Regions from separate parts of the Streptomyces sp. NPDC048192 genome, predicted to be linked through region 2. Evidence: riboswitches for the same ligand, from Rfam matches in the RefSeq annotation. Region 2 holds a riboswitch; each other region holds the start of a gene.
The links. Region 2 has a riboswitch for thiamine pyrophosphate ahead of thiO (glycine oxidase ThiO). Riboswitches for the same ligand answer to the same signal wherever they lie in the genome.
Positions count from the first base shown of each region.

Region 1 (10,548 bases), on a different contig from region 2:
CGGCGACGCGCTCGCCCTCCCCTATGGGCCGACACCGATCTCGCGAGGTGACGAGTGCCGCCTCGCGAGTCCGTGCAACATCCTCGGAAGCCTGGACGGGGACGCCCGCGCACTGGCGACCGTACGAGACGGCGACCCCGTCCGGGTGGAACTGATCGACGAGTAGAGCCCGTCCCGGACTACAGCTCCTTGCGGAACGCCTCCGCCACCTTCAGGAAGATGTCGTTCGCCTCGGTCTCGCCGACCGTCACCCGCACACCCTCCCCCGGGAACGGCCGGACCACGACACCGTGCTGCTCACAAGCCTGAGCGAACGCGAGCGTGCTCTCCCCCAGCCGCAGCCACACGAAGTTCGCCTGCGTCTCGGGCACCGTCCAGCCCTGGGCGCGCAGCGCGTCGACCACGCGCGTGCGCTCGCACACCAGCGAACCGACCCGGCCGAGCAGCTCGTCCTCGGCCCGCAGCGAGGCGATCGCCGCTTCCTGGGCGAGCTGGCTGACGCCGAAGGGCACCGCCGTCTTGCGCAGTGCCGCCGCGACCGGCTCATGGGCGATCGCGAATCCGACGCGCAGCCCGGCGAGCCCGTAGGCCTTGGAGAAGGTACGCAGCACGCAGACGTTGGGCCGGCTGCGGTAGAGCTCGACACCGTCGGGCACCTCGGGGTCGCGGATGAACTCGCGGTAGGCCTCGTCCAGCACCACCAGGACGTCGCCGGGCACCCGGTCGAGGAACCGCTCCAGCTCGGCCCGCCGCACCACCGTGCCGGTCGGGTTGTTGGGGTTGCAGACGAAGATCAGACGCGTCCGGTCGGTGATCGCGTTCGCCATGGCGTCCAGGTCGTGCACATCGCCGGGGGTGAGCGGCACCTGCACCGACCGGGCGCCGCTGATCTGGGTGATGATCGGGTACGCCTCGAAGGACCGCCAGGCGTAGATCACCTCGTCGCCGGGACCGCTGGTGGCCTGGATGAGCTGCTGGGCGACACCCACCGAGCCGGTGCCGGTGGCCAGGTGGGAGACCGGGACGCCGAAGCGCTCCGACAGCTCCTCCATCAGCCCGGTGCACGCCATGTCCGGGTAGCGGTTGAAGTTGCAGGCCGCCGCGGTCACGGTCTCCATGACGCCGGGCAGCGGCGGATAGGGGTTCTCGTTGGAGGACAGCTTGTAGGCGACCGGCCCGCCGGCCGCGGCCGGCTTGCCCGGCTTGTAGGTGGGGATACCCTCCAGCTCGGCGCGCAGCTTGGGGCTCGTCTCGCTCACCGCAGTCCTCCTCGCGACCACCGGCGGACCGTCGACGCCGCCGGCTTCCAATACTCCTCACCTTATGAGGATTCGGCCCCGGTGCGTACAGGTCGCGGGCCTTCGATGCGCGGACCGGGCCGGTCCCGGCACCATCCCGGGGCATCGCTGTACGAAGGCGTACGTTTCAGGGGGCGCGCCGTACATATATCTACGCGCCGGTGGCTCGCGCCGTAGCGCGCATCCCTCGTGCAGGTGAGTTGAGACCTCTTCGAAACATCGGGCACTTGGCAGGTCCATACGCGCCACCACGACACGTCTTGCCGAAGTATCGTTCAACTGGCTTTGTTTCTAAGGCAGTTAGCGCCTCACGACCTTGCAGAAACGTGCCTGTCAACGCGTGCATATGCGTCCGCACTACCCCACCGCATGAGCCCTACTATCGGCTCGCCATGACAGCAGCAGGGAAGCACCAGGTGAGCCGCGCGGAAACCTCACGTCGAGGCAGCCGGCCGGGCCGGGCGGGCATCAGGGACGTGGCCGCCGCCGCCGGAGTCTCCATCACAACCGTCTCCGACGCCCTCAACGGCAAGGGCCGGCTCCCGGATGCCACCCGGCGCCACGTCCGTGAGGTCGCCGACCGGCTGGGATACCGCCCCTCGGCGGCCGCCCGCACCCTCCGTACCGGCAAGTCGGGTCTCATCGGCCTGACCGTGACGACGTACGGGGATGAACCTTTCACCTTCACCGAGTTCGCGTACTTCGCCGAGATGGCACGCGCCGCCACCTCGGCCGCCCTCGCCCGCGGCTACGCCCTGGTGATCCTCCCCGCGACCTCCCGCCACGACGTGTGGTCCAACGTCGCGCTCGACGGCACCGTCGTCATCGACCCCTCCGACCACGACCCCGTGGTGACCGAGCTCGTCCGGCAGGGCCTGCCCGTGGTCTCCGACGGCCGCCCGGCCGGCACCCTGCCGGTCACCGCATGGGTCGACAACGACCACGAGGCCGCCGTACTCGGCATCCTCGACCACCTCGCCGACGCCGGCGCCCGCCGTATCGGCCTGCTCACCGGCACCACGACGGACACGTACACCCACCTGTCCACCACCGCCTACCTGCACTGGTGCGAGCGGGTCGGCCAGGACCCGGTCTACGAGGCCTACCCGGCCCACGACCCGTGCGCGGGCGCCGTCGCCGCCGACCGGCTGCTCGCCCGCCCCGACCGGCCCGACGCGGTCTACGGCCTGTTCGACCCCAACGGCACCGACCTGCTGGCCGCCGCCCGCCGCTACGGCCTGCGCGTCCCCGAGGACCTGCTGCTCGTCTGCTGCAGCGAGTCCATGGTGTACGCCAGCACCGAGCCGCCCATCACGACGCTCTCCCTCAAGCCGCGCCGGATCGGCACCGCGGTGGTCCAGCTCCTCATCGACGCCATCGAGGGCGTGGAGTCGGACCAGCCGGTCGAGCAGGTGATACCGACAGAGCTGATCGTGCGCACCTCCTCGCAGCGCCGTCCGCCGCGCACCACGGTCAGTCCGCCGCGGACACCGGACGACAGATAGCGCGGAAAGCGGGGCGCTCGCCCCGTGCCCGCGCCGGCCGGGCGAGGGGCTCGGCGGGCCGACGGCACACGGGCCGGGTGTCCGGTCGGCCCCGAACCGGCCGAACATCTGCCCAAACGGGGCGAAAGCCGCGGTGAACTGGAGTCTTGTTCCGATTCACCACCCCTGGGTCATCACACGGCGCGACGCGCATTCCTATGATGGGCCCACGACACCGCGGACCGCTGCGACCAGGCAGTCCGAAGGGGTGCAGATGCGGCGCGATGGTGGAGGGGTCTGATGACTCAGGGGGCCGGTCAGGGACCCGAAGTGGAGCGGACGACGACGCTGCGCGACTTCCGGGTACCTGCGTACGTCCACGAGACCGGTCCGTACGTCCACACCGCCCACCCGGGCGACACCGCGCCGCCCGCCGAGGAGGCGTACCCCGACGGCTACACGCCCACCCAGCGCGACCTGCCCGTCATCAACCGGGCGGAGACCCCGGTCACCAGCGCCGAGACGGCTCCTGCCGCCCCGGCCCCGCAGCCCGCGACCGGCCCCGGCCCGCTGTACGTCGTCGGCGACGTCCACGGTTACCTCGACGAACTGGTGGCCGCACTCCAGGAGCAGGGGCTGATCGACGCCTCCGGCCAGTGGTGCGCCGGCACCACCCGGCTGTGGTTCCTCGGCGACTTCACCGACCGCGGGCCCGACGGGATCGGCGTCATCGACCTCGTGATGCGGCTGTCCGCCGAGGCCGCCGCGGCCGGCGGCTACTGCAAGGCCCTCATGGGCAACCACGAGCTGCTGCTGCTCGGCGCGAAGCGGTTCGGCGACACCCCCGTCAACTCCGGCGCGGGCACCGCCACCTTCCAGGCCGCCTGGCTGCTCAACGGCGGCCAGAAGACCGACATGGACCGCCTGCAGGACCACCACCTGCAGTGGATGGCCCGCCTCGACGCCGTCGAGGAGGTCGACGGCTATCTGCTGGTGCACTCGGACACCACCGCCTACCTCGACTACGGCGACTCCATCGAGGCGGTCAACGACACCGTCCGCGAGACCCTCACCCGCAACGACGCGGACGAGTGCTGGGATCTGTTCCGCAAGTTCACCAAGCGGTTCTCCTTCCGCGACGAGGGCGGCGCCGATGCCGTGCGCTCCCTCCTCGATACGTACGGCGGCACCCGCATCGTTCACGGCCACAGCCCGATTCCCTACCTGCTCGGCGAGGTCGGCTCCGAGGACGGCGAGGAGAGCAGCGGCCCGGTCGTGGAGGGACCGCACGTCTACGCCGACGGCCTCGCCATCGCGATGGACGGCGGAGTGACCATGGCCGGAAAGCTGCTGGTGCGGCAACTTCCCCTGGCCACCTGACCGTTCGGCCGAGCGGCGCCCCGGCCCGCGTGTCCCCGGGCCGATGGGGCAAATTCCGGCAACCCCCTGTCTCCGTGTGCCGTCACGGCTCTACCATCGGCTTATCCGTAGCAGGCTCCCCTCCGTTTCTGCCCGACGGCTCGCCGGCGTGCGAGCCCCAAGCCCTACGGAGCATCGGGGGATGCACATGAACAGCGTTCCGCAGCACCTGCAGAACGAGGACCGCCAGGAATTCGAGCGGCTCCTCGATGAGGCGCTGCGCTCCGCCCCACAGCGACCGGAACTGGCCGCTGTGGGACAGCGGCTCAATCCCGAGCAGCTGCGCACCATGGCGCTCAACGCCACCGCACTGATAACGGCCGCTGCGGCGGCCGAATACGAGCACTATGTGAAGGTCCGCCAGGAACTGCGCCAGCCGGCGATGGCCCCCGCGGCCGCCGGTGACTCCCGTGCCGACGACGCGAGTCCGGCCACGGCCGGGCTCGTCCCCTCCCTCGGCGAGCCGGCCGAGAACACCGGCGCGGGCGCCGTCGCGGTCATCGCCGTACTGGCTCCGGTCCTCTCCGGTACCGCCGCGGCGATCTTCCTCCTCGTCGGCTACATCCTGAGGACGCTGAGCCCGGGACAGGACTTCGCCGGGACCATGCTCACCGCCGGCTGGGTGTTCGGCGCGGTGACCGCGGCCGCGATCCTCGTGGCCGCGGTCGGACTGCTCCTGACCGCCCTGCGCAACGGCAGCTCGGATCAGGCCCGGGCGCTCGACGCGGCGCACCGGGAGCTGGACAGCGCCAGAGAAGCCTGGCGTCAGGCCCTGCTGGAGCGCGGCATCGTGCCGTTCCTGACGGAGGCGCTCGCCGAGCCCGGACCGGTCGCGCGCCACACGACCCCGCCCGCCCCGCGCGGTCGTATGCCCCGCCTGGGATACGACCGCCCCGGCTTCAGCAGTCCCGACGACGGCACCGCGTCCGGCCGGCCGAGCTTCACCAGCCCCGACTACACGAGCCCGGACTTCGGCGGCCCGGAGCACCAGCCCGAGTGATCCCGCAGCAACACCCGGAAGCAACACCCGGACGGCCCCGGCCCCCCTGAACGGCAGGGGACATGAACGGCCTGGGCCGGATCGGGCGGCGAGCCGAGCGGCCAACCGGTGTGGCACGACCACCCCGGTCAGCCGCCGCCCCTGCCGTTCCTCGGCCGCACCGGCCGCCTCAACGGGCGTCCCGGCGCGGCGAGTTCACTTCCGTCCCGCTCAGTCGGCGATCGGCAGATACACCCGGTTCCCGCTCGCCGCGAACTCCTTCGACTTCTGCGCCATGCCCTCCTCGATCTCGGCCGGGCTGCTGCCGTGCTCGCGGCGGATGTCCTGCGAGATCTTCATGCTGCAGAACTTCGGGCCGCACATGGAGCAGAAGTGGGCCGTCTTGGCGGGCTCGGCCGGCAGGGTCTCGTCGTGGAACTCACGGGCCGCGTCCGGATCCAGGGCGAGATTGAACTGGTCCTCCCACCGGAACTCGAAGCGGGCGTCGGACAGTGCGTCGTCCCACTCCTGGGCGCCTGGGTGCCCCTTGGCGAGATCGGCCGCGTGTGCGGCGATCTTGTACGTGATGACGCCGGTCTTGACGTCGTCACGGTTGGGCAGGCCCAGGTGCTCCTTGGGCGTGACGTAGCAGAGCATCGCAGTGCCCCACCAGGCGATCATCGCGGCGCCGATGCCGGAGGTGATGTGGTCGTACGCCGGCGCGATGTCCGTGGTCAGCGGGCCGAGCGTATAGAACGGAGCTTCATCGCAGATCTCCTGCTGAAGGTCGATGTTCTCCTTGATCTTGTGCATCGGGACGTGTCCCGGGCCTTCGATCATGGTCTGTACGTTGAAACGCCTGGCGATCCGGTTGAGTTCCCCAAGAGTTCGCAATTCCGCGAACTGAGCCTCGTCGTTGGCGTCCGCGATCGAACCCGGCCTGAGGCCGTCGCCCAGCGAGTACGTGACGTCGTAGGCGGCGAGGATCTCGCAGAGTTCCTCGAAGTTCTCGTACAGGAACGATTCCTTGTGGTGCGCCAGGCACCAGGCGGCCATGATCGAGCCACCGCGTGAGACGATGCCCGTCTTGCGGTTGGCGGTCAGCGGCACGAACGGCAGCCGGACGCCCGCGTGGACCGTCATGTAGTCCACGCCCTGTTCGGCCTGCTCGATGACCGTGTCCTTGTAGATCTCCCAGGTCAGTTCCTCGGCCTTGCCGTCGACCTTCTCCAGGGCCTGGTAGAGCGGCACCGTGCCGATGGGGACGGGGGAGTTGCGCAGCACCCACTCGCGGGTGGTGTGGATGTTGCGGCCGGTGGACAGGTCCATGACCGTGTCGGCACCCCACCGGGTCGCCCAGGTCATCTTCTCCACCTCCTCCTCGATGGAGGAAGTCACCGCGGAGTTGCCGATGTTGGCGTTGACCTTCACCAGGAACCGCTTGCCGATGATCATCGGCTCGATCTCGGGGTGGTTGACGTTGGCGGGCAGTACCGCCCGGCCCGCCGCGATCTCCTCGCGAACCACCTCGGGAGAGACGTTTTCCCGGATGGCCACGAACTCCATCTCCGGGGTGATCTCGCCCCGGCGCGCGTACGCGAGCTGCGTCACCGCTTCGCCGTCCCGGCCCCGGCGCGGCTGCCGCGGCCGTCCGGGGAAGACGGCGTCCAGGTTGCGGAGCCCACCGCGCGGTGCGGTGTGCTTGATCCCGTCGTCCTCGGGGCGGACGGGACGTCCCGCGTACTCCTCGGTGTCGCCTCGGGTGATGATCCAGTTCTCGCGCAGAGGCGGCAGTCCCCTGCGTACGTCAGTGTCGACGAGTGGATCGGTGTACGGGCCGGACGTGTCGTACAGCGTGACGGACTGCCCGTTGGTGAGGTGCACCTGACGGACCGGCACGCGCAGGTCGGGGCGCGAACCCTCGACATACGCCTTGTGCCAGCCGATGGACTTCCGGGCCTCCTGGGACGTCTCGTCCTGAACGGAGGCAGGCGTGCGTGCGTCCTTGTTGGTCATGAGACCTACTCCCTACGCCGGCATTACCCGGTAACAGGTTCGGCGGTCGACGCAGCGGTTTCCGTCTGTCGGTGTTTCGTGAGGAACATGGCATGTTCCACGTGAAACATCGCGCGTACGGAGGTCAGCGCCCTCTCAGCCCGGTGCTCCGAGCTCCCGCGTGTGCAAAGGTGCCTCCACGCTAGCGTCATCTGTGGCGCGATGAACAGTGGGCCCCCTGCCGTTCTTGCAATGATCGGGCGGTGACCAGCATGGAGCAGTACCCGTATCGGCCGCCTGGGTCGCCTCGCAGAGGCGGCCCAGGGCAGCACGAGGACCAGATGATTGACGGCCACGTGCCCGACGGCCATGGGTACGGCGGCCATGAATACGACGGCCGTACCGCCGGCACCGGGAACTCCAGCGCTGAACAGGTGCCCGGTCATCGCCAGGGTCACGCCCACCATGACGAGCACGGAACCGGGCACGGCCAGGAACAGGGGAAGGGGAGGGGGAGGGAGAACGAACACGGGCACGGGCACGGGCACAGTCACAGCCATGGACCCGCCGCCCCCGTCTCCCGGCACCTGCGCAAGGTCATCGCCGCGATCCTGATCCCGTTCACAGCGGCGGTCGCGGTCGGCCTGCTGGTGCTCTGGCCCGGGGGCGCCCCACCGCACAAACGCACCGGCGTCGGCTTCGACCGCGAGACACAGAACGCCACCGTCACCAGGGTCGTCGAGGTGAGCTGCCAATCGGTCAACGCCTCCGGTGACACCCCGACGGGAGACACCTCCACGGCCGAGGGCACCTCCGCGCAGCAACAGGCGAAGGGCACCTGCAAGAAGGCGACCGTCCGGGTCGACACCGGCAAGGACAAGGGCCGTACGTTCACCGAGATCGTCCAGCCGGACCAGACCCGGCAGCTGCATCAGGGCGAGAAGGTGGTGGTCGCCTACGAGCCCTCGGCGCCGAGAGACCTGCAGTACTCCGTGGCCGACGTGAACCGGCAGATCCCCATGACACTGCTCGCCGCGATCTTCGCCCTCGCCGTCGTGATCGTAGGCAGGCTCCGCGGGGTGATGGCGCTCGTCGCACTGGCCGTGAGCTTCCTGGTGCTGACCCTGTTCATCCTGCCCGCGATCCTCCAGGGCTCCAACCCGCTGCTCGTGGCGGTGGTCGGGGCGAGCGCCATCATGCTGATCGCCCTGTACATGTGCCACGGCCTGTCGGCCCGCACGTCCGTGGCGGTGCTCGGCACGCTGGTGTCCCTGTCGCTGATCGGCGTGCTCGGCTCCCTGTTCATCGGCTGGGCCGCGCTGACCGGCAACACGGACGACAACACCGGCCTGATCCACGGCCTGTATCCGTCGATCGACATGAGCGGTCTGCTGCTGGCCGGCGTCATCATCGGTTCGCTCGGTGTGCTGGACGACGTCACCGTGACCCAGACGTCCGCCGTGTGGGAACTGCACGAGGCCAACCCCTCGATGGGCTGGCGGGGGCTGTACCGGGCGGGCATTCGCATCGGCCGGGACCACATCGCGTCCGTGGTCAACACCCTCGTCCTCGCCTACGCCGGTGCCGCGCTGCCGTTGCTGCTGCTGTTCTCGATCGCTCAGAGCAGCGTCGGGACGGTGGCCGACAGCGAGCTGGTGGCCGAGGAGATCGTGCGCACGCTGGTGGGCTCCATCGGCCTGGTTGCCTCGGTGCCCGTCACCACGGCGCTGGCCGCCCTGGTGGTCGCGGCCGATCGCCCCGGCCCGGACACGCCGGCAGCGGCCGGGGCCCCGCCCGCTGCGGCGCGGGGAGGGCGGGGACGACGCCGGAAGCGGTGAGGAGGCGACCGCGCGTGGGATGCCGCGTCGTCGGCCAAGGCCGCACCCTGCTGCGCAGAAGCGTTCCTGCACCGTCCCACGCGGCACCGCGGGACACTTCGGCCTCCGCTGCCGTAACGCTTCAGCCGGCGCTCTGCTCCTCGGCCAGGATGCGGTCCAGGGCCTCTTCCAGATGCGCGTCGAAGTCGGCCAGCGCGCCCTCCTGACCGAGCGGCACGAGCTTGTCCGTGCGGTCCAGGAAGGCCACGAGCGGCGGTGCCGAGGAGCGGAACAGAGCCTGGTCGCCACCCACCTGAAGCCGGATCAGCACCTCGCCCAGCACCTCGGCGTCGGCCGGAGCGATGTGCACATCACCTTCCCCGCAGGGCCTGCCGACGCCGTCGATCAGCAGTTCACGCCCGAAGGCCCAGGTCACCGGAGCGTCACCGGGCAGATGGAAGGTCAGCCGCACGGCATAGGGATCACAGGTCTCGTAGCGCAACTCCACCGGAATGCGGAAGGAGAGCTCCTCGGACACGAGAAAGCTCATCATGACTTCTGCCTGTACGGACTCGCGCATCGTCTACCCCGTCGTATGGACATCGACTGGCCGGGTTTGATCCCTCCGACCGTGGTCAAATCTTGCTGAACGTACACAGCAGATCACAAGGAGTAAGTTTTCAGATACTGATAGAGAGCGTGAGCGTTCCCAGATGCCGTCCGATCTCCGTCTGCAGCCGCCGAGCCGCAGGCAACAGCCGGTCGGCCTGGTGGGAGGGGAGCGACATCGCCATCGTGGCCACGGTCGTGCCGACCGTGATCGGGACCGCCGCGCAGATCGTCCCGAGCGCGTACTCCTGGCGCTCCACCACCGGCTCCATGCGGGGCATCCGGGCCAGCCGCCGCAACAGGGCGTCGTTGTCGCGCACGGTGTACGGCGTGATGGACGTCACGGGATAGCGGGAGAGGTGATCGCGGCGGGCGTCCTCGTCCAGCTGGGAGAGCAGGCATTTCCCGATGGCGTGCGCATGGCCGGTCTCACGGAAGTCGGCCCACTCCTCGACCGCCGGCGCCTCGGGGGAGTCGGAGACGCACATGATGTCGATCTCGCCGTCCCGGTACATCGCGTAGTACACGGGCACACCGATCGAATCTCGCCAGTGCGCAAGCGTGTCCGCCACCGCGCTGCGACGTTTCTGCTGCGCCCCGCTGCTGCCCAGCCGTTCGGCCGCCTCACCGAGGAAGAAGAGCCCCTTCTCGCGGCGCAGATAGCCCTCGTGCACCAGCGTGCGCAGCAGGTGGTACGTCGTCGGGAGGGCGAGGGCGGTCTCGCGGGCGAGTTGTTTGGCGGGGGCGCCGTACGTATGCGCGGCGACGGTCTCCAGCAAGCGCATGGCGCGCTGGACGGATCCGATGAGCGTCGAAGTGGGTGGGGGGCCGCCGGCGTCGGGATGCGGTGACCCCGAGACGCCCGAGGCGTGCGGCTGTTCGGGGACCGCGACGGACGGCGACCGCTGGGCGAGGGGCGCGCAGGGACGCGACGGAGCGGGGGGTGC
Region 1 is NZ_JBIDAL010000004.1:393,518-404,065, reverse strand. Features, by position in the region: gene ACGFZN_RS10130 (cyclophilin-like fold protein) at 1-166, shown strand, start outside; gene hisC (histidinol-phosphate transaminase) at 180-1,259, opposite strand; gene ACGFZN_RS10120 (LacI family DNA-binding transcriptional regulator) at 1,691-2,803, shown strand; gene ACGFZN_RS10115 (metallophosphoesterase) at 3,083-4,162, shown strand; gene ACGFZN_RS10110 (hypothetical protein) at 4,344-5,201, shown strand; gene thiC (phosphomethylpyrimidine synthase ThiC) at 5,412-7,196, opposite strand; TPP riboswitch at 7,189-7,366, opposite strand; gene ACGFZN_RS10100 (YibE/F family protein) at 7,448-9,013, shown strand; gene ACGFZN_RS10095 (SsgA family sporulation/cell division regulator) at 9,135-9,572, opposite strand; gene ACGFZN_RS10090 (IclR family transcriptional regulator) at 9,673-10,548, opposite strand, start outside.
Region 1: it holds a riboswitch for thiamine pyrophosphate, as region 2 does, so the genes downstream of both, thiC (phosphomethylpyrimidine synthase ThiC) here and thiO (glycine oxidase ThiO) in region 2, are expected to answer to the same signal.

Region 2 (10,548 bases):
GTCGCGGTGGTCGAGGGGGTGCTGCGCGAGGGCGTGGCGGCCGGCGAGTTCAGCGAGGAGATCGACATCCAGCTGACGGCGGCCGCGCTGGTCGGCATGGTGCTGGTGGCCGCGCTGGACTGGAAGTCCTTCCAGCCGGAGCGCTCCCTGGACGACGTCCACGCGGCCCTGTCCAGACTGCTGCAGGGACGCGTGAGCGGAAAGGGCTGAGCGGGGCACGCACGCGGGCGCCCGCAGGGGACATGGGGAAGGCGCCGGCCCGCGTGCGGACCGGCGCCTTCCCGACTCCCCGTACTCCCCCGTACGGTCTTCCCCCTGTGGTCCCCCGTGGGCGGTGGTCCCCCGGGTCCCCCGACTCGCTTCCGCCGACGGATCGGCGGAAGGAGCGGCCGGGCGGCGGGCGCCGTTCCGCCGCCCCGTGTCGGCGGTGCCGGGCCTGCCCCCTTGCCGTGCCTCCACTCTCCCGTCTCCGCGGGTGCCGGCCCATCCGCGCAGATACTCATCTCGGCGCCTAGGTACGGATACTCAGCCGTACGCCTCCGCGCCCGCCCCGGGGATCTCCCGCCGGCCGGGATTGTCGGTGGCGGTCGGTAGAGTCGCAGGCATGGCACGGATTGCGGTGATCGGCGCCGGGATGGGCGCGATGGCGGCCGCCGCCCGGCTGGCCGTCGCGGGCCACCGGGTGGCGGTGTACGAGCGCACGGACACGTACGGCGGTGCGGTGCGCCGCTTCGAGCGGGACGGGTTCGGCTTCGACACGGGCCCGGGGCTGCTGACGCTGCCCGCCGTGTACCGCGATCTGTTCGTCAAGACCGGCAAGGAGCCGCTGGAGGACTGCGTCGAGCTGGTCCAGGTCGATCCGTCCGCCCGGCATGTGTTCGCGGACGGCACCGAGGTGTCGCTGCCGAACGCCTCGCGCGCGGGTGTGGTCGAGGCCCTGGACGAGGCGCTGGGCGCGGGAGCGGGCGAGCGCTGGGGCGACTTCCTGGTGCGGGCCCGGGAGGCCTGGGACCGCACCCGCAGACCGCTGCTGGAGGAGCCGCTGTGGCCCGACTGGCAGGTGCTGGCGGAGAAGGAGCCGTATCCGGCCGTGCCGCACAAGCGGCTGCTGCGCACCCGGCGGGCGGGCACGCTGTCCGAGATCGGCGCCTGGGAGCTGCGCGACGAGCGCCTGGCCGCACTGCTGGACGGCGCCGCGCTCGGCTACGGCCTGGATCCGCGGACCACCCCGGCGAGCGCGGCCGTGCTGCCCTACATGGAGCACGCCTTCGGCACCTGGTATGTGCGCGGCGGCGTCCGGGAGTTGGCGCGCGCGGTGTACGAGCGCTGCGTGCGGCGGCGGGTGGAGTTCGTCTTCGGCGCGGAGGTCGCCCGGATCCTGGAGAAGGACGGCCGGGCGGCGGGCGTGGAGTTGACGGACGGCACGGTGGCCGAGGCGGACGTCGTGGTGGCCGGTGTGGCCCCGGACGCCCTCGGCCGGTTCCTGCCGGGCACGGCCCCGCGCGGCGCGGGCGGGGTCCCGCCGCAGCCCGGGCGGACGAGCCGGCTCACGGTGCTGCTGGCGCTGCGCGGCGGCCGGCCGGACGGCACGGCGCACCGCACCGTGGTGCACGCGCGCGATCGGGAGGCCGAGCGGGAGCTGGTGTTCGGCGGCTCGGGCGGGACCGTGGCGGGTCCGACGGTCACCGTGCTGCGCCCGGACGACCCGGCGCTGGTGCCGGACACCGCCCATGAGGCGGTGGTCCTGTCCTCGGTGGTCCCCGCCGGTCCCTGGCAGCAGGACCGGGAGATGCTCGACCGCCATGCGCGGCACATGATCGAGGCGGCCGGGCGGGCCGTGCCCGGGCTGCGGGACCGCATCCTCTGGACGGAGGTGCTCGCCCCCGCCGCCGTCGAGGAGGCCACGGGCGCGGTGGGCGGCGCGATACCGGCCCCGGCGCTCGCGGCGGGCGCCGGGCGCTTCCTGCATCCGGGCAACGCCACCGCCGTGGCCGGTCTCCTCACCGTCGGCGGCTGGTCGCACCCCGGCGGCGGCCTGCCGCACGCGGGCATGTCGGGAGCGCTGGTGGCGGGGCTGATCGTGGAGGGCCCCGGGTTCCGCGGCTCGCAGTGAGCAGGGCGCGGCCTCGGGGTGGGCGCTCCTCGCCTCAGAAGCGGTACTGCTCGTCGTAGCCGGCGCCGTGCTGCGGCTGCTCGGCGTGGCCCTGGTAGGGGTACGGCTGCTCCTGCGGGAGTTCGCCGCCGTAGGTCTCGTCGGTGCGCTGCTGCGGCACCCACACCCCGCCGGCCGGGGTCTCGCCGTAGCCGCCGCCGTACTGCTCCTGGGCGTAGCCCTGCTGGGCGTACTGCTGCGCGTAGCCGGTGTCGTACGCGGCGCCGCCGTAGGGCTGGCTGCCGATGTACGGGTCGGAGTAGTTGGCGTACGCCTGCTGTCCCCCGGTGTCGTAGCCGTAGCCCTGCTGGGCGTAGCCCGAGTAGTCGTAGGCGTAGTTCTGCTGGTCGGTGCCCTGGGACGGGGTGGCGGCCGCGTAGGCGGTGTCGCCGTAGACGCCGTAGGAGCCGGTGTCCTCGGGCAGGGGCTGCGGTTCGTAGACGGCGGTGGTCCCGGCGGCGGTGGGCTCGGCGCCCCGGGAGGCCGGTGTGAAGACGTCGTCGCGGTCGTAGTCCTCGTCGTAGGCGCCGTGGTCCGGGTGGTGGCCCTCGGCGTCCCGGTCGTCCTGCGGGCCGGCGGGCTCGGCGCCGTCGAGGTCCGGGTCGTGCCGGTCGGCCCTGCCGCGGCGGCGCTTGCTGCCGCCCTCGCCGTCCGCGTCGGGGCGCTTGACCGCCCAGCCGGCGGCGAAGCCGCGGCGGAACGACAGCGTGACATAGGTCTGGCCGACCGCGAAGGCGATCGCGCCGAGCCCGATGACGACGACCGAGGGCATCAGCACGCCGAGCACGACGCCGAGGAAGCCGGCGAAGGCGAGCAGCCGCCAGCGCAGCCGCGCCTTGTACTGCAGCAGCACCTCGCCCAGCAACCACAGTGCGACGATGCCGAACGCGATGTAGAGGACCGTCCAGCCCATGTACGCCCCTCTCCCAGTGACCGCTACGCAGTGTGTCGTATCGCGGTGCGGCCGGTCTAGGCCTGCGGGGGGTGGTGCAGGCCCAGGTTCTCGTAGATTTCCAGGGTCGCCGTGGAGTTGTTGAGCGTGATGAAGTGCAGTCCGGGCACTCCCTCGGCGAGCAGCCGTGCGCAGAACTCCGTGGCGAAGTCGATACCGATGGAGCGTACCGCCGCCGGATCGTCCTTGGCTGTGAGGATCCGCTCTTTCAGGGCGTCCGGGAAGCGGGCGTTGCTGAGCCTCGGCAACCGTTCCAGCATCTTCACGCTGGTGACGGGCAGGACCTCGGGGATCACCGGGGTGTCACAGCCCGCCGCCGCGACGCGGTCGCGCAGCCGGAGATACGACTCCGGCTGGAAGAACATCTGTGTGATGGCGTAGTCGGCGCCCGCACGGCACTTGTCCACGAAGTGGGCGACGTCGGTGTCCCAGTCCGCGGAACGGGGGTGCATCTCCGGGAAGGCGGCGACGCCCACGCAGAAGTCGCCCGACTCCTTGATGAGACGGACGAGTTCGGCCGCGTAGGTCAGGCCCTGCGGGTGCGGGACCCATTCGCCCATGGGGTCGCCGGGCGGGTCGCCGCGCACGGCGAGCATGTTGCGGATCCCGGCGTCCGCATACTGGCCGATGATGTTCCGCAGTTCGGCGATGGAGTGGTCGACCGCGGTGAGATGGGCGACCGGGGTGAGCGTGGTGTCGGCGACGATCTGCTCGGTCTCCTTGACGGTGCCGGCGCGGGTGGAGCCGCCGGCGCCGTAGGTCACGGAGACGAAGTCGGGCGCGACCGCCTCGACCCGCCGGAGCGCGCTCCACAGGTTCCGCTCGCCCTTGGGGGTCTTCGGCGCCGAGAACTCGAACGAGTACGTCGTCTTGCCGCTGGCGAGGATGTCGCGCACGGTGCGTGCGCGATCAGTCCTGGTGGAGGGGGTTCCGAGGGCCATACGGGCAGGTTAGCCAGGGGTGGGCGGTCCCCCAACCGGAGGACGGCGATTTGCCCGGATTGCCGGGTTGCTGTCCACTCCTTGGACAAAACCCCGGACAATGGTGCCGCCGGAACGGCCGGCGCCGCTCCCGGAACGGCCGGCCCGCTCCTAGAGCTGCCGGAGGCGCTTCGCGAACTCCGCCGCGGCCGCTCCCGGGTCGCCGGCCTCGGTGATCGCACGGACCACGACCACCCGGCGGGCGCCCGCGTCCAGCACCTCGTCCAGGTTGGCCAGGTCGATCCCGCCGATCGCGAACCAGGGGCGGTCGGTGCCCAGGCCGGCCGTGTACCGGACCAGGCCGAGGCCGGGCGCGTGCCGGCCGGGCTTGGTGGGGGTGGGCCAGCAGGGGCCGGTGCAGAAGTAGTCCACGCCCTCCTGCACGGCGGCGGCCGCCGCCTCGGACTCGGCGTGCGTGGAGCGGCCGATCAGCACCTCGTCGCCGAGAACGGCGCGGGCGGCCGGTACCGGCAGGTCGCCCTGGCCGAGGTGCAGGACGTCGGCGCGGGCCGCGTGGGCGACGTCCGCGCGGTCGTTCACCGCGAGCAGCTTGCCGTGCCGGGCGCAGGCGTCCGCGAAGACCTCCAGGTGCGCGAGCTCCTCGGCGGCCTCCATGCCCTTGTCGCGCAGCTGCACGATGTCGACGCCGCCGGCCAGGACCGCGTCCAGGAACTCGGGGAGGTCGCCCTGGCGGGTGCGCGCGTCCGTGCACAGGTACAGACGGGCGTCGGTGAGCGCGGCACGCGCGGCGTCGGACATACGTGGGTCCCCCTGATCGGTGTCCCTGGCTGCTGTCACGGGTGGCGTACGGGCACTGCGGCCCGCACGCCACCCCTTGTGGTGCGGGTCGGCTCAGACGGCGAGCGCCTGGGCGCGGCGCTTCACCTCCGTGCCGCGATTCTCGCTCAGGGCCTGCGCGGGGGTGCCGGGCAGGGTGTCATCGGGGGTGAAGAGCCACTCGATCATCTCTTCGTCCGTGAAGCCGTCGTCCCGCAGGAGCGTCAGGGTGCCGGACAGGCCCTTGACGACCTTGTCCCCGTCGATGAAGGCGGCGGGGACGTGCAGCGCCCGGTTCTCACCTCGGCGGACGGCGATGAGCTGGCCCTCCTTGACCAGCTGCCGCACGCGCGTCACCTCCACGCCGAGCCGTTCGGCGATGTCGGGGAGGGTGAGCCAGGCGGGGACGAGAGCATCGATCTTTGCGTCAATCTCGGTCACGGCACCAGGGTAGGCGCTCGGCCGGTCCGGTCGCGATGCGTCGTGCCGGGCTGTGTCGCCCGGCGGGGCGCGGCGGTGACCTGCTCGCTCGCGCGCGGCGGCACGCCGTGACCGTTCCGCGCGCCCTTCGGCGCGACGGTCACGCGGCCTTCGCGTCCTTCAGGGGCTTTCCGGGGTCGGCCAGGGCCGCCGGGTCCATACGGCTGCCCGCCTCGATCAGGCGCCGTCCCTGCGCGAGATCACGCGGTCGGCCCACCGCAAGCAGGGCCACCAGCCGGTCCTCGCACAGCCAGCACACCGTCCACGCCGGGCCCCCCGGGTCGCCGCGCCAGACCAGCCGGTCGGCGGCGGGGTGGTGGCCGGCGTACTGGACGAAGCGGCCGAACTGCTCGGACCAGAAGTACGGCACCGGGTCGTAGACCGCCGAGGTCTCGCCGAGGATGTCCGCGGCGACCGTGCGCGGGCCCTGCAGGGCGTTGTCCCAGTGGTGGACCATCAGCCGTTCGCCGTAGCGGGCGGAGGGGAAGGAGGCGCAGTCGCCGACGGCGTACACGCCGGGCACGGACGTGCGCAGCCGGGCGTCGGCGAGCACGTCCCCGTGCGGGCCCAGCTCGACCCCGGAGCCGGCCAGCCAGGCCGTGGCGGGGCGGGCGCCGATGCCGACGACGACGGCCCCCGCGGGCAGCCGGGTGCCGTCGGCGAGGAACACCGCGCCGGGCTCGACGCGCTCCACGCGCGCGTGCGTGCGCAGTTCGGCGCCCGCGTCGGCGTACCAGGCGGCCATGGGGGCGGCGACCTCGGCGGGCAGGGCGCCGGCGAGCGGCCGGTCGGCGGCCTCCACGACGGTCACCGCGCACCCGGCCTGACGGGCGGCCGTGGCGAACTCGGCGCCGATCCAGCCGGCCCCGACGACCACGATCTCGTGCTGCCGGGCCAGTACCGGCCGCAGCCGTTCGGCGTCGTCCAGGGTGCGCAGCAGATGCACGCCGGGCACGCCCTCGGTGCCCGGCAGGGTGACCGGCTCGGCGCCGGTGGCGAGGACGAGGACGTCGTACGGCACCGGGCCCTGCTCGGTGTCCAGCTCCCGCTCGGCGGGGCGCAGGCCCAGCACCTCGCAGCCGAGCCGCAGCTCGACCCCGAGGGAGTCGAAGTCCACGTCGAAGGCGGAGTCCTCGGCCTTGCCGAGCAGCACGGCCTTGGACAGCGGCGGCCGGTCGTACGGCTGGTGCGGTTCGGCGCCGATCACGGTGACGGCGCCCGTGAAGCCCTGCTCCCGCAGCGCGACCGCGGTCTGCACGCCGGCCATGCCCGCGCCGACCACGACCACGTGCCGCCCCTGTGACGTGCCCTCTTGTGCTGTCTGTTCGCCCACCCGATCACCATAGACACGTGACGGAGCGTCAGTCAGCGGCCATGCCCGGTGACCTGCTCCACACCCCCGGCAGCAGGACCCGGTCCCCCGGCGGCTCACCCTCCCGGGTGCCGACCGGACGGCCGCGCACGGCCGGGGGCGCTCTTACGGGCGGCACGGACGGCGGGCTAGGGTGGCCCCCGTACACGCACTCGCGGGAGCCCGGACGCACCGGGCTGAGAGGGAGGCTGGCGGCCTCCGACCGTACGAACCTGATCCGGGTCATGCCGGCGAAGGGAGGGGCTGGACGCCCATGTCGTCACGTACGTCCGACGTCCTCGTCATCGGGGGCGGGATCATCGGCCTGGTCACGGCCTGGCGCGCGGCGCAGCGCGGGCTGGCCACGGCCGTGGTGGACCCCGAGCCCGGCGGCGGGGCCGCGCGGGTCGCGGCCGGAATGCTGGCCGCCGTCACCGAACTGCACTACGGCGAGGAGACGCTGCTCGCCCTGAACCTGGAGTCGGCCCGCCGCTATCCGCGCTTCGCGGCCGAGCTGACCGAGCTGACCGGCCACGACCTCGGCTACCGCCGCTGCGGCACCCTCGCGGTCGCGCTCGACGCCGACGACCGCGCCCACCTGCGCGAGCTGCACGCGCTGCAGCAGCGCTCGGGCCTGGACTCGCAGTGGCTGTCCGGGCGGGAGTGCCGGCGCCTGGAGCCGATGCTGGCGCCCGGGGTGCGCGGCGGGCTGCGGGTCGACGGCGACCACCAGATCGACCCGCGGCGCCTGACGGCGGCCCTGGTGGCCGCCTGCGAGCGCACGGGCGTCGCCTTCCACCGCGCGTGGGCCGAGCGGCTGGACGTCACGGGCGGCCGGGCGGCCGGGGTGACCACCGCCGACGGCACCGCGCTGCGCGCCGGGCAGGTGGTGCTCGCCGCCGGGAGCATGAGCGGGCGGCTCGCGGGCGTGCCCGAGGCGCTGCTGCCGCCGGTGCGCCCGGTGAAGGGGCAGGTGCTGCGGCTCACCGTGCCGCGCCGGTACGCGCCCTTCCTCAGCCGTACCGTGCGCGCCGTGGTCCGCGGCAGCCAGGTGTACCTGCTGCCGCGGGAGAACGGCGAGCTGGTCGTCGGCGCGACCAGCGAGGAGCTGGGCTGGGACACGACCGTCACCGCGGGCGGGGTGTACGAGCTGCTGCGCGACGCCCACGAGCTGGTGCCGGGCATCACCGAGCTGCCGCTCACCGAGACCCGGGCCGGGCTGCGCCCCGGCTCCCCGGACAACGCGCCGCTGCTCGGCCCGTCCGGGCTGGACGGGCTGCTGCTGGCAACCGGGCACTACCGCAACGGGGTGCTGCTGACGCCGGTCACCGGCGATGTGATGGCACGGCTGCTGGCCGACGGCGAACTGCCGGACGAGGCCCGCCCGTTCACGCCGCGGCGCTTCGGCGCCCCCGCCCTCGTGGAGCAGCCCGCATGAACATCTCGATCTCTGTCAACGGAGAGCGCCGGGAGATCGCCCCGGGCACCGCCCTCGAGGCGGTCGTACGGTCGCTGACCCCGGCGCCGTCCGGGGTGGCCGCCGCCGTCAACGAGACCGTCGTCCCGCGCGCGCGGTGGGCCGCCACGGCGCTCGCCGACGGCGACCGGGTCGAGGTCCTCACCGCGGTCCAGGGAGGCTGAGCCATGGCCGACGATCTCTTGGTCCTCGGGGGTACGACGCTGTCGTCGCGGCTGATCATGGGCACGGGCGGGGCGCCCAGCCTGGACGTGCTGGAGCGGGCGCTGGCCGCGTCCGGCACGCAGCTGACGACGGTCGCGATGCGGCGGGTGGACCCGTCCGTGCACGGCTCGGTGCTGTCGGTGCTCGAGAAGCTGGGCATCGGGGTGCTGCCGAACACGGCGGGCTGCTTCACCGCGGGCGAGGCGGTGCTGACCGCGCGGCTGGCGCGCGAGGCGCTGGGCACGGACCTGATCAAGCTGGAGGTCATCGCCGACGAGCGGACCCTGCTGCCGGATCCGGTGGAGCTGCTGGATGCGGCGGAGACGCTGGTCGACGAGGGGTTCACGGTGCTGCCGTACACCAATGACGATCCCGTGCTGGCGCGCCGGCTCGAGGACGTGGGGTGTGCCGCGGTCATGCCACTGGGTTCGCCGATCGGGTCCGGGCTGGGCATCCGCAACCCGCACAACTTCCAGCTGATCGTCGAGCACGCGCGCGTGCCGGTGATCCTGGACGCGGGGGCCGGCACGGCGTCGGATGTGGCGTTCGCCATGGAGCTGGGGTGCGCCGGGGTGATGCTCGCCTCGGCGGTGACCCGGGCGCAGGAGCCGGAGACGATGGCCGCCGCGATGCGGCACGCGGTGGAAGGGGGCCGGCTGGCCCGGCTGGCCGGACGGATTCCGCGCAGGCACTTCGCCGAGGCCTCCTCCCCTAGCGAGGGACGCGCCCGCCTGGATCCCGAGCGGCCGGCATTCTGATCGCGGCGCCGTCACAGCTGTGCTGCATTCCGTCACCGGCACCGGCGCACCGTGCGGCGTTGTCGGTCGCTCCTCGTAGACTCCCCTGTCGTGGATACGACCCTTCAGGACCCCCTCGTCGGGCAGGTGCTCGACGGCCGTTATCGCGTCGACGCGCGGATCGCCGTCGGCGGGATGGCCACGGTCTACCGGGCCCTGGACACCCGTCTGGACCGTGTGCTCGCGTTGAAGGTGATGCACCCGGCGCTCGCGGCGGACGGATCGTTCGTGGAGCGGTTCATCCGGGAGGCGAAGTCGGTGGCCCGGCTGGCCCACCCGAACGTGGTGCAGGTCTTCGACCAGGGCACCGACGGGTCGTACGTGTACCTGGCGATGGAGTACGTCGCCGGGTGCACCCTGCGGGACGTGCTGCGCGAGCGGGGGGCGCTGCAGCCGCGCGCGGCGCTCGACATCCTCGAACCCGTCCTCGCCGCGCTCGGGGCGGCGCACCGGGCCGGGTTCGTGCACCGGGACATGAAGCCGGAGAACGTGCTGATAGGCGACGACGGCCGGGTCAAGGTCGCCGACTTCGGGCTCGTGCGGTCCGTGGACACCCAGACCGGCACGACCGGCGCCGTCCTCGGCACCGTGTCGTACCTCGCCCCGGAGCAGATCGAGCAGGGCGGCGCCGACGCGCGCGTCGACGTGTACGCGTGCGGTGTCGTGCTGTACGAGATGCTGACCGGCGCCAGACCGCACGCGGGGGACTCCGCCGCGCAGGTGCTCTACAAGCACGTCCACGAGGACGTGCCGCCGCCCTCGGCGCTGGTGCCGGGGCTGCCGTACGACCTGGACGAGCTGGTCGCGTCGGCGACCGCGCGCAGCCCGGAGATCCGGCCGCAGGACGCCGTGGCACTGCTCGCCCGGGCCCTCGAGGCGCGCCGGGGCCTGAGCGACGCGCAGCTGGACGCGATGCCGCCGCAGGCGGTCACGGCGGAGCACGACAACGCCGGCGACCGCACGAGCGTGATACCGCGCTCCCTGACCGTGCCCCGGCCGCTGCCGGTCGGCGACGAGGAGCCGGACGCGGACGGCGTGCGGCACACCAGCCGGCTGCAGGCGCCCCCGGTGCCGCCGCGCAGGTCCGGGCGGCTGGTGCTGACGGTCGTCGCCGCCCTGCTGGTGCTGCTCGGCGCCGCCGCCGGGATTTGGTACATCAACTCCGGCCAGTTCACGAAGGTCCCGCCGCTGCTGGCCAAGACCGAGGCGCAGGCCCGTGCCCGGCTGGAGTCGTCCGGTCTGGAGGTCGGGCAGGTCAAGCGGGAGTACAACGACACCGTGGCCCGGGGCACGATCATCGGCACCGACCCGGCGCCGGGCGCCCGCATCCGTGACCACGACCAGGTGACGCTGACCATCTCGCTGGGCCCGGAGACGG
Region 2 is NZ_JBIDAL010000003.1:371,259-381,806, forward strand. Features, by position in the region: gene ACGFZN_RS07310 (TetR/AcrR family transcriptional regulator) at 1-210, shown strand, start outside; gene ACGFZN_RS07315 (phytoene desaturase family protein) at 605-2,113, shown strand; gene ACGFZN_RS07320 (hypothetical protein) at 2,148-3,065, opposite strand; gene metF (methylenetetrahydrofolate reductase [NAD(P)H]) at 3,122-4,045, opposite strand; gene thiE (thiamine phosphate synthase) at 4,196-4,843, opposite strand; gene ACGFZN_RS07335 (Rv2175c family DNA-binding protein) at 4,937-5,302, opposite strand; gene ACGFZN_RS07340 (NAD(P)/FAD-dependent oxidoreductase) at 5,442-6,674, opposite strand; TPP riboswitch at 6,858-6,969, shown strand; gene thiO (glycine oxidase ThiO) at 6,967-8,130, shown strand; gene thiS (sulfur carrier protein ThiS) at 8,133-8,333, shown strand; gene ACGFZN_RS07355 (thiazole synthase) at 8,337-9,131, shown strand; gene pknB (Stk1 family PASTA domain-containing Ser/Thr kinase) at 9,222-10,548, shown strand, end outside.

Region 3 (10,548 bases), on a different contig from region 2:
GTGACCGCGGCGTCGGCGGGCACCGGATTCCTCCTGCTGTCCTGCTTCGGCTACGCCCTGAACCACCCCGAGGCCGCGGACGCCGCTGCGCTGCGGCTCGCCTGGTGCACGGTGCCGCTCGCCGCCACGGTGTACTTCGCGCTCGCCGTCGCCCGCACCGACCCCGCCACCCGGCCGCGCACGGGACTGTCCGCGCTGGGCCTCGGCCCGGCCCGCATGATGGCGATCTCGGCGCTGACCACCGCCCTGTGCTGCACCCTGGGCTCGCTGCTGGCCCTGCTGGTCTTCCTCGATCTGCGCGGCGACCTCACCGGCGTGCCGTTCGACGGCGCCGCGGCGGACTTCCTGGCCGTGGACGCGCACCTGCCGGTGCCGGCCACCCTGACACTGCTGCTGCTGGTCCCGGCCGCCGCCTCGGCCACGGTGGCCCTCGCCCTGCGCCCCAGGGACCCGCGCCCCACCGCCCCGCTGCTGCGCAGATACGGCCGCTTCGGCGCGTACGGCTACGCGGCGGCCCGGGAGACGTTCGGGACGTACGGCAGGTTCGGGGCGCGGCTGCGGCCGGAGGCCGCACGCCCGCACGGCGAAGCCGGCGACGCCGGACAGTCCGCGGGCGGCCCCGCCACCGCGTCGACGGCGACGGCGGATGCCGACGGCGCCCCGGCAGCGGCGGGTGGTGCCACCGACGCCGGTCGCGCCGCCGCGGCGACAGGGACCATGGCTGCCGACCCCGCCCCGGCAGCCCCGCACGGAGTCGACGACCCCGGCCACGCCACGGCGACGGCAGGGGCCCCGGAGGCGGACGGCACCCCGGCGGCCTCGGACGCCGACGGCATCCGGCCGGCGCCGGGCGGCGATGCCCGGCCGGAGCCGCAGGCATCCGCCGCCGGCGGGACGCACGGCGCCCAGCCCCCCAAGGGCGCCCCCGCCGGCCTGCCCTGGGGCATCAGCCTCCTGGCCACCGGCCTCGCCGTCCAGGCCTACGGCGGTCACGCGGACATCGCCGTACTGCTCGGCCGGCTGCTGACCGCCGCCGGGCTCGTCCTCGCCGGGCCCGGCCTCACCCATCTGTGCGGCCTCCTGCTGCAGTCCACCCGCCCCGGCGCCCTCCGCCTGCTCGCCGGACGCGTCCTCATGGCGGAGGCCACCCGCATCGGCCGCCCCCTCGGCGTGGTGTGCGCGGTCGCCTCCGCCGGCTACGCGATGACCACGCTCCACGCCGGCTCGGCGCCCGCGTCCGGCCCGCTGGCCACCCTCGGCGCGCTGCTGGTGACCGGCTGCACCGTCGCCACCCTGCTCACCGCGGCCGTGGAGACCCGCCAGTGCCGGGCGGAGACGACGGCGGCGCTGCTCCGGCTCGGCGCGCCCGCCACGATGCTGCGCGCGGCGGCGGCCCTGCGCGCGGCGGCCCTGGTGGCCCTCTTCGGCCCGCTCACCCTGGCCGTCGCCGCCCTGGCGGCCCTCCCCGTGGAACGCTGACCGCCCGCCCGCGGAAAAAAGGCATCCGGCGACCGATGAGTTCTCCCGGGCCTCCCGGTCCAACCAACCGAACACACCGACGTACGGCGCGGAGCGCCCCGGGAGGACCCCATGTACCAGTACCGGCAGATGATCTTCGTGAACCTGGCCGTGAACGACCTCGACGCCTCGAAGAAGTTCTTCACGGAGCTGGGCTACACGATCAACCCCCAGTTCAGCGACGACAACGCCGCCTCCGTGGTGATCAGCGACACCATCGTCGCGATGCTGATGACCAAGCCGTTCTACGCGACCTTCACCAAGAAGGAGATCGCCGACGCCAGGACGACCAGCGAGGTGCTGATCGCGCTCAGCGCCGAGAGCCGCGAGAAGGTGGACGAACTGGTGGACAGGGCCCTCTCGCTGGGCGCCACGCCGAGCGGCGAGACCCAGGACCACGGCTTCATGTACGGCCGCTCCTTCGACGACCTCGACGGCCACTCCTGGGAGGTCGTCTGGATGGACCCGGCGATGGTGCGGGACTGACGCTCCGTCAGGCGGCTTGTCCACGCGGTCAAACGTATCTGCGGGTAATAAGCAGGTAAAGCCAACAGCCGTTGGCGGCCTATGCATTGACACTGCTTATGAAGCGCTTATAGACCTGTGAGTCTCTTGGGGGTGGTGGGGCACACATCTCGTCCGGTGCCCCAACTCCCCCTCAACCCCCCGCAGTTGCACACTGTAAAGGACAAGCGTTGTCCATAACTCACCGTGGCGCACGTCGTTCCGTGCGCATCCTGGGTGTCGCCTCCGCGTCGGCCGCGATCGTGCTGGGTGTCTCCGGCTCCGCGCTCGCCTGCCAGATCGGTGACTTCAAGGCCGAGGCCGGCTGCGCCGGTGACAAGGGCCAGATCGTCATCACCGACACCGACGGGTCCGGCACCAAGGCTCACATCACCGTCTTCGAGAAGAACGACGCCGTCGAGACCAAGGTCGCCGAGGCCGATGTGCAGGGCTCCGCCCAGGGCACGAAGACCCCCATCGACGTGGACTGGAAGGCCAAGACCACCTACAGCATCGAGGTCAAGGTCGACAGCGGCCGGTTCCACTTCGACCAGCGCATCAACCCCGACCTGACCACCCCGGCCGAGGCCTGCAAGAAGGAGGAGTCGCCGACCCCGACGGCCCCCTCGAAGCCGACGCCGAAGCCGTCGAAGTCCGCCCCTGCGGAGTCGGCCACCCCCACCCCGTCGGTCTCCGCGTCCAGCTCCGCCCCGGCGAGCGCGCCGAGCAACGCGCCCTCCCCGGCGGCCGGTGACTCCAACCTCGCCGAGACCGGTGCCAACTCCAACACCGGCCTGATCGCCGGCATCGCCGGTGCGCTGGTCGTCGTCGGCGGCGGCGCGGTCTACTTCGGCATGCGCCGTCGTGGAGCGCGCGGCAACGGCTGACGCCCCGCCCGCCGGCATCCGTACACCACCGCGGCCCGTCCCCCTATCCCCAGGGGACGGGCCGCGGTCGTACGTCAGCCGAAGGTGGCGTGCTTCCGCCAGAACTCCAGCACCTCGCGCTCGCCGACGACCTCCAGGCCGGGGGCGTCCAGCGGCAGCCGGTTGTAGAAGGCGAGCAGCACGGAGGTGAGCGGGCCGCGCAGCGCGACCGTCGCCTTCTCGTGGCCGCGCCGCCAGCTCAGCCCGTCCTCGCCCAGCTCGATCAGCCACTCGGCGTTCAGCTCCGCGGCGGCGTCGGTGGCGTGCAGATGGATGCTGCGGCCGGGCCCGCGCAGCTCCGCCGCCCACGGGCGCGCCCCGGAACGCTGCACGAACTGCGCGATCTGGAGCCACTCGTCCAGCGCGTCGGCGGCGACGTCGGGCGCGACGTCGTAGGGCGCGCCGACGGTGAGCGCGGCGTCCGCGCGATGGACGGTGATCTCGTGGGTCATCCGCCGGGCCCAGAACCCGCTGGGGACCATGCCCATACAGGACCACACCTTGGCCTCGGGACCGGCCTCGCGCAGCGCCCCGACGATCATCTCGCCGGTCTCCGCGAGCCAGGCGTCCAGGGCCGCCGCGTCGCCCTCGGCCCGCGGTCCCCCGCCGAGCGGCACCTGCTCGCGCGGGAGCATCTCCTGCGCCCGGGTCCGCACCAGCGTGGCCGCCCAGCGCAGGGCGCCGCCCATGTGCCGTACGAGCCGCTCCAGCGTCCACTCCGGGCAGGTCGGCACGGTGGCCGACAGATCGGCGCCCGACGTCACCAGCGCCCTGAACCGGTCCACCTGCTGGGCGATCTCGTCGCAGTAGCGATCATGCGTGAGCAAGGTCATGCCCCCACCCTAGGTCGGGGGCGATCAGTCGAGCACGACGATTTCGGCCGCGTCGAACTCCACGCCCACGGTCTGGCCGACCTCGGGCGCGTCCCGCAGCGCGCAGGCCGCCTCCAGGCGCGGGGCGTCCGCGGGCCGCAGGCGGACCGCCACATGGGTGCCCCGGAAGGTGCGCGCCGTCACCGTGCAGCGCAGGCCCGCGTCGGCGGCCACCAGCCGTACCCCGGCGGGCCGCACCAGCAGGCTGCGGGCGCCCTGCGGCGAGCCGTCGGGCACCGGCAGCTTGCCCCAGGGACTGTCGGCGGCCGTACCGGCGACGGTCGCCTCCACCACGTTGTCGAAGCCGAGGAAGCGGGCCACGAACGCGTCGGCGGGCCGCTGCCAGACCTCGAGGGGCGTACCGGACTGCGCGATCCGCCCGTCCCGCATCACCACCACCCGGTCGGCCAGCGCGAACGCCTCGCCCTGGTCGTGCGTCACGGCGAGCACGGTCGTGCCCAACCGGCCGAACAGTTCCCGCAGTTCGACCACCAGGCGTTCACGCAGCGACCGGTCGAGCTGGCCGAGCGGCTCGTCCAGCATCAGCAGCCGGGGGCGGGGCGCCAGCGCGCGGGCGAGGGCCACGCGCTGCTGCTCGCCGCCGGAGAGCGAGGCCACGGCCCGCCGGGCGGCCCCGGGCAGCCCGACCAGCTCCAGCAACTGGGCGACCCGGGCGTCCCGTTCGCCCTTGGCCACGCCGTGCATGCGCAGCCCGAAGGCCACGTTGGCGCCGACGTCCCGCTGCGGGAAGAGCTGGTGGTCCTGGAACATCAGGCCGACGCCCCGCTTGTGCGCGGGCACGCCCGCCTGGTCCCGGCCGTCGAGCAGCACCCGTCCGGCGGACAGCGGCTGGAGCCCGGCGACCGCCCGCAGCAGGGTGGACTTCCCGCTGCCGCTGGGCCCGAGCACGCACACCACCTGGTGCTCGGCGACCTCCAGGCCGACCTCGTCCAGCACGTCCCGGCCGCCGAGGCGCACGGTCGCGGCATCCAGGCTCAGCAGCATCGCAACTCCCCGGTCGTCTCCGGCGGCATCTAGAACTCCCCCGTCCGGTCGGTGCGCAGCCGCTCCAGAAGCAGCAGCGCGGCGGCGCACACCACCATGAGGATCGTCGAAAGGGCCATCGCCTGGCCGTAGTTGAGGTCTCCGGGGCGGCTGAGCAGCCGGGCCACGGCGACCGGGAGCGTCGGGTTGTCGGGCCGGGCGATGAACACGGTCGCCCCGAACTCGCCGAGCGAGACGGCGAACGCGAACCCGGCCGCGACCAGCAGCGCCCTGCGCACCATCGGCAGGTCCACCTCGCGCCACACCCGCCAGGGCGAGGCCCCGAGCACGGCGGCCGCCTCGCGCAGCCGTACGTCCACCGCGCGCAGCACGGGCAGCATGGTGCGTACGACGAAGGGGGCGCCGACCAGCGCCTGGGCGAGCGGCACCACGATCCAGGACTGGCGCAGGTCCAGCGGCGGCTTGTCGAGGGCGATCAGGAAGCCGAAGCCGACGGTCACGGCGGAGACGCCGAGCGGCAGCATCAGCAGCGCGTCGAAGCCCCGCACCAGGCGTCCGGCGTCCCGCCGGGCGAGCGCGGCGGCAGCGAGAGCGCCGATCACCACGGCGATGGCCGTGGCGGCGACGGCGTACTGGAGGGACGCCCACACCGCGTGGACCGGCGCCACCAGGAACGTACCGCCGTCGGCGTCGGCGAGCGCCCGGTAGTAGCCGAAGTGCGGTGCGTCGAGGGAGCGCTGGACGAGGACGGCGAGGGGCAGCACCAGGAGCAGGGCGACGGTGCCGAGGACGAGGGCGAGCAGCGCCCACTGCCCGGCGCCGCGCGGCCGGCGGGCGGTCACCGCCGGGTCCACCAGCCGCAGGGCACTCTCCCGGCGCCGCACGGTCCAGGCGTGCACGGCGAGGATCGGGCCGACGGCGGCGAACTGGACGAGGGTGAGGACGGCGGCCGTGGACAGGTCGAAGACCTCGGAGGTCTGCCGGTAGATCTCCACTTCGAGGGTGGAGAAGGTGGGGCCGCCGAGGATCTGGACGATGCCGAAGGAGGTGAAGCAGAACAGGAACACCATCAGCGCGGCGGCGGCCACGGCGGGCGCCAGCGCGGGGAGGGTGACCTTGCGCCAGGCGCCGAACGGCGAGGCGCCCAGCATGCGGGCGGCCTCCTCCTGCCGGGGGTCGAGCTGGGACCACAGCCCGCCCACGGTCCGTACCACGACGGCGTAGTTGAAGAAGACGTGGGCCAGCAGGATCGCCCACACCGTGGTGTCCAGCCGTACGCCCCACAGGTCGTCGAGCAGCCCGCCGTGCCCGACGAGGGCGAGGAACGCGCTGCCGGCGACGACGGTCGGCAGCACGAACGGCACGGTGACCACGGCCCGCAGCACCTGCCGGCCCGGGAAGTCGAGGCGGGCGAAGACGTAGGCGGCGGGCAGCGCGCACAGCAGGGTGAGCGCGGTGGAGGCGAGCGCCTGCCAGGTGGTGAACCACAGCACGTGCCGGATGTCCGGCTGGGTCACCACGTCCGCGAGCCGCCCCCACCGCCAGGCGCCGTCCGCCTTCAGCCCGCGCGCGACGATCGCGGCGACGGGCCAGGCGAAGAACAGCGCGAAGAACGCGACGGGCAGGGCCATCAGCCCCAGCCGCGCCGCGTACCTCCGCCGGGGGCCGGCTACTTCAGTACGAGCGAGGTCCACGACTTGACCCACTGGTCACGGTTGGCGGCGATCTTGCCGGGGGCCATGGTCTCGGGGTGCTGGGCGGCCTTGCCGTACTCGGTGAACTCGGCGGGCACCTTCGCGCCCTGGACCACCGGGTAGACGAACATGTTCAGCGGCATGTCCTCCTGGAACTCCCTGGAGACCAGGAAGTCGATGAACGCCTTGGCGCCCTTGGTGTTCTTCGCGTTGCTCAGCAGCCCGGCGAACTCGATCTGCCGGAAGCAGGTGCCGTACGACACGCCGGTCGGGGCGGTGCTGGGCCGCTTCTTGGCGTAGATCACCTCGGCGGGCGGGGAGGAGGCGTACGACACGACGAGCGGCCGGTCGCCACCGGCCTTCCTGCCCTCCGAGGAACCCGAGAACTCCTGGTAGTACGCCTGCTCCCAGCCGTCGACGACCTTGACGCCGTTGGCCTTGAGCTTCTTCCAGTAGCCCTGCCAGCCGGTGTCCCCGAACTGCGCGGCGCTGCCCAGCACGAAGCCGAGGCCGGGCGAGGAGGTGGCGGCGTTCTCGGTGACCAGCAGGTTCTTGTACGCGGGCTTGGCGAGGTCGGCGAAGGACTGCGGCGGGGTGAGGTGGTGATCGGCGAAGTACTTCTTGTCGTAGTTGACGCAGATGTCGCCGTAGTCGACGGGCGTGACCCGGTGCTTGTCCTTGTCGAGCTGGTACGGGGCGCCGACCTTGTCCAGGCCCTTGGCGGTGTACGGCTGGAAGAGGCCGTTGTCGAGGGCGCGGGAGAGCAGGGTGTTGTCGACGCCGAAGAAGACGTCGCCCTGCGGGTTGTCCTTGGTCAGGATCGCCTTGTTGACGGCCTGCCCGGCGTCGCCGTCCTTGAGGACCTTGACCTGGTACCCGGTCTTCTTCTCGAAGTCCTTGAGCACGCTCTTGGACACGGCCCACGAGTCATGGCTGACCAGGGTCACGGTCTTGGAGCCGGCGGTGTTCTTGGCGTCCGTCGATCCGCACGCGGACAGGCCGATGACGCCGAGGCCGACCGCGACGGCCACGAGGGTCTTGTTCTGCACTGGTTGTCCTCCTGGGGGCTGGCCAGGAAGAGACGCGGCCCCGCCCGGAGAATCCGGGCAGGGCGCAACAGCTTGAGTGATGACCGAACTTCCTACCCAGAATGACCTGGGCGAGGTTCAGAGGGTCTGCGGCCCTGTCCGCCGCACTCTCAGCGCTGTGGCGCTCCCCTGTCGGAATATGAAGATGTGATTGGGACGGTGGCCAGATTACCGCTCGGTGGCCGCCAGCTGACCACAGGCCCCGTCGATCTCCTGCCCCCGGGTGTCCCGGACGGTGACCGGCACACCGTGGGCGGCGATGGCCTCCACGAACGCCTTCTCGTCCTCCGGCCGGGAGGCGGTCCACTTGCTGCCCGGGGTCGGGTTCAGCGGAATGAGGTTGACGTGCACGGGCTTGCCCTTCAGCAGCCGCCCGAGCCGGTCCCCGCGCCACGCCTGATCGTTGATGTCCCGGATCAGCGCGTACTCGATCGACAGCCGCCGCCCGCTCTTCTCGACGTACTCGAACCCGGCGTCGAGCACCTCGCGCACCTTCCACCGCGTGTTCACGGGGACGAGGGTGTCGCGCAGCTCGTCGTCGGGGGCGTGCAGGGAGATCGCGAGCCGGCACTTGAAGCCCTCGTCGGCGAACCGGTGGATGGCCGGCACCAGCCCGACGGTGGACACGGTGATCCCGCGCTGCGAGAGCCCGAGCGCGTCCGGCGCGGGATCGGTGAGCGCCCGGATCGCACCGACCACCCGCTTGTAGTTGGCGAGCGGCTCCCCCATGCCCATGAACACGATGTTGGACAGCCGCGCAGGCCCGCCGGGCACCTCTCCGTCCCTGAGCGCCCGCATCCCGTCCACGATCTGGTGGACGATCTCGGCGGTGGACAGGTTCCGGTCCAGACCCGCCTGCCCGGTCGCGCAGAACGGACAGTTCATCCCGCACCCGGCCTGCGAGCTGATGCACATGGTGACCCGGTCCGGGTACCGCATCAGCACGGACTCCACGAGGGTCCCGTCGAACAGCCGCCACAGCGTCTTGCGGGTGGCCCCCCCGTCGGTCGACAGATGCCGGACGACGGTCATCAGCTCCGGGAACAGCGCCTCACGCAGCTTCTCGCGCGAGCCGGCGGGAATGTCCGTCCACTGCTCCGGGTCGTGCGCGTACCGCGCGAAGTAGTGCTGCGAGAGCTGCTTGGCACGAAACGGCTTCTCACCGACCTCGGCCACCGCGTCCTTACGCTCCGCAGGCGTGAGATCGGCAAGATGCCGCGGCGGCGTCTTGGCACCGCGCGGCACGACAAAAGTAAGTTCTCCGGGCTTGGGCATGGTGGTACCAGTGTCGCAGATCCACTTGGGTGACCTGGGGTGCCAGTCGCTACGACTGTCCGTAGTGGTCGTCGCCGTCGGCACTGAGCGGTCCTCCCCACTGACGAAGGCCCCGAGGCCTGGGAGGTCCATCCCGAGCGGCATGCCGCGATCTCCGCGGTGGTGACCGTCGAGCCGGGATCCGTGAGCCGGGTGCGACTCTGAGCGTGTCAGCCGCCCTTGGCCGACTGGGCAGCGGCATCCAGGCCGTTCACGCCGGAACCGATCACGACCGCGTCGAAGGTGGGTGGCATCAGCGCTCCTCCGACGTGAGGGGTCGGCCATGGCTCCGCCTGAGCGAGCCACCATCAGCGAGGACGAGGGCGTGGCCCTGGCCAGTCCGGCCTTCCCCTCGGGCGCCGGGCTGTCCACGCGTGCAGGCGCCGCCCCAGGACCTGAGCATCCGGTCAGGCACTGGCGTGATCAGCGGCAACCGCGTCAGGGGTCGGCCGGGATAGGGTCTCGCGGACCGGGGAGGTGAGTCGTGGCCGCGCTTTTCCACTCGGGTGTCGTGGCCGGCGTGGCGTTGCTGGCCTTCCTGGTTCTGCGGGAGCACGGAACCCGGCTGGCGAAGGCGGCTTCCTGGTGGTGTCTGGCGGTCGCCGCCCTCCCCGGACTGGGACTCCTCGGCGTCGTTCTGCAAGTGGTCCTCGGGTCGTGAGACGGGGGCGGGGCGGCGTTCCCGCTTAGAGGCAGGGCACGTTGGCGTAGCCCGGGTAGTAGTAGCGGCCGGCTGGGCCCATGCTGTGGACGCAGCGGTCGAGGGTGGGGGTCTGGGGCTTCGGGGTGTCGGTGGCGGCGGTCGCGGTCGGGGTGATCAAGAGGGTCGCCCCCAGGATCATCGCCGCCACCGCCGATTTCTTGCCCGGCATGCGCCTGCGGATCGTCTTCATGGCCGCCCTCCTTCGGGCCGAGGCGGGAGCGCCGTGCGGTCCACGGGGCGACGGTTCGGCGCTCATGTTCCCGTTATGGTCATATGCCTTAGGCATGGCGTCAATGGGTTCAATCGGGCATTTCGGGTTCGCGGTGGCTTTTCGGGCTCCCGTCGTGATCAATGGAACCGGCACGGGACAGTCGCCGTTGCTGCGCGTGGTGAAGTTCTGCCGGGGAACGGTCGGGTTTCCTGGTCGGGTCTTGTCCGGCCACCTGCCCTGGCGTAACCACGAGCCATGAACCTTTTCGGCCGCAACTCCTTCCAGCGGCGTGCACAGCCGTCCGCCGCCCCCGTGGCGACCGCCGCCCCGCGGGCCGGTGCCACCGCCGTTCTGCCCGACCCCGAGCTGGCGCATCTCACCGGCGAGTGGCTGATCGATCCCGCGCACAGCAGGATCGGGTTCTCCGTGCGGCACGCGATGGTGACGACGGTGCGGGGCGCGTTCACCGAGTACGAGAGCCGCCTCTACTTCGACGGCCGCCAGCCCACCCGCTCCCGCGCCGACATCGTGCTGTACACCGCCAGCGTCGACACCGGTGTCGAGCAGCGCGACTCCCACGTGATCGGGCGGCAGTTCCTGGACGCCGGGGCGCATCCGCGGATGACCTTCACGAGCACCGCCGTACGGCTCGTGGACGCGGACGTCTACCGCATGACCGGCGACCTGACGATCAAGGGCACCACCCGGCCCGT
Region 3 is NZ_JBIDAL010000015.1:101,263-111,810, reverse strand. Features, by position in the region: gene ACGFZN_RS29715 (hypothetical protein) at 1-1,479, shown strand, start outside; gene ACGFZN_RS29710 (VOC family protein) at 1,591-2,004, shown strand; gene ACGFZN_RS29705 (LAETG motif-containing sortase-dependent surface protein) at 2,214-2,909, shown strand; gene ACGFZN_RS29700 (maleylpyruvate isomerase family mycothiol-dependent enzyme) at 2,984-3,781, opposite strand; gene ACGFZN_RS29695 (ABC transporter ATP-binding protein) at 3,806-4,825, opposite strand; gene ACGFZN_RS29690 (ABC transporter permease) at 4,855-6,456, opposite strand; gene ACGFZN_RS29685 (thiamine ABC transporter substrate binding subunit) at 6,495-7,568, opposite strand; TPP riboswitch at 7,640-7,748, opposite strand; gene rlmN (23S rRNA (adenine(2503)-C(2))-methyltransferase RlmN) at 7,776-8,882, opposite strand; gene ACGFZN_RS29675 (hypothetical protein) at 9,406-9,582, shown strand; gene ACGFZN_RS29670 (hypothetical protein) at 9,608-9,814, opposite strand; gene ACGFZN_RS29665 (YceI family protein) at 10,091-10,548, shown strand, end outside.
Region 3: it holds a riboswitch for thiamine pyrophosphate, as region 2 does, so the genes downstream of both, ACGFZN_RS29685 (thiamine ABC transporter substrate binding subunit) here and thiO (glycine oxidase ThiO) in region 2, are expected to answer to the same signal.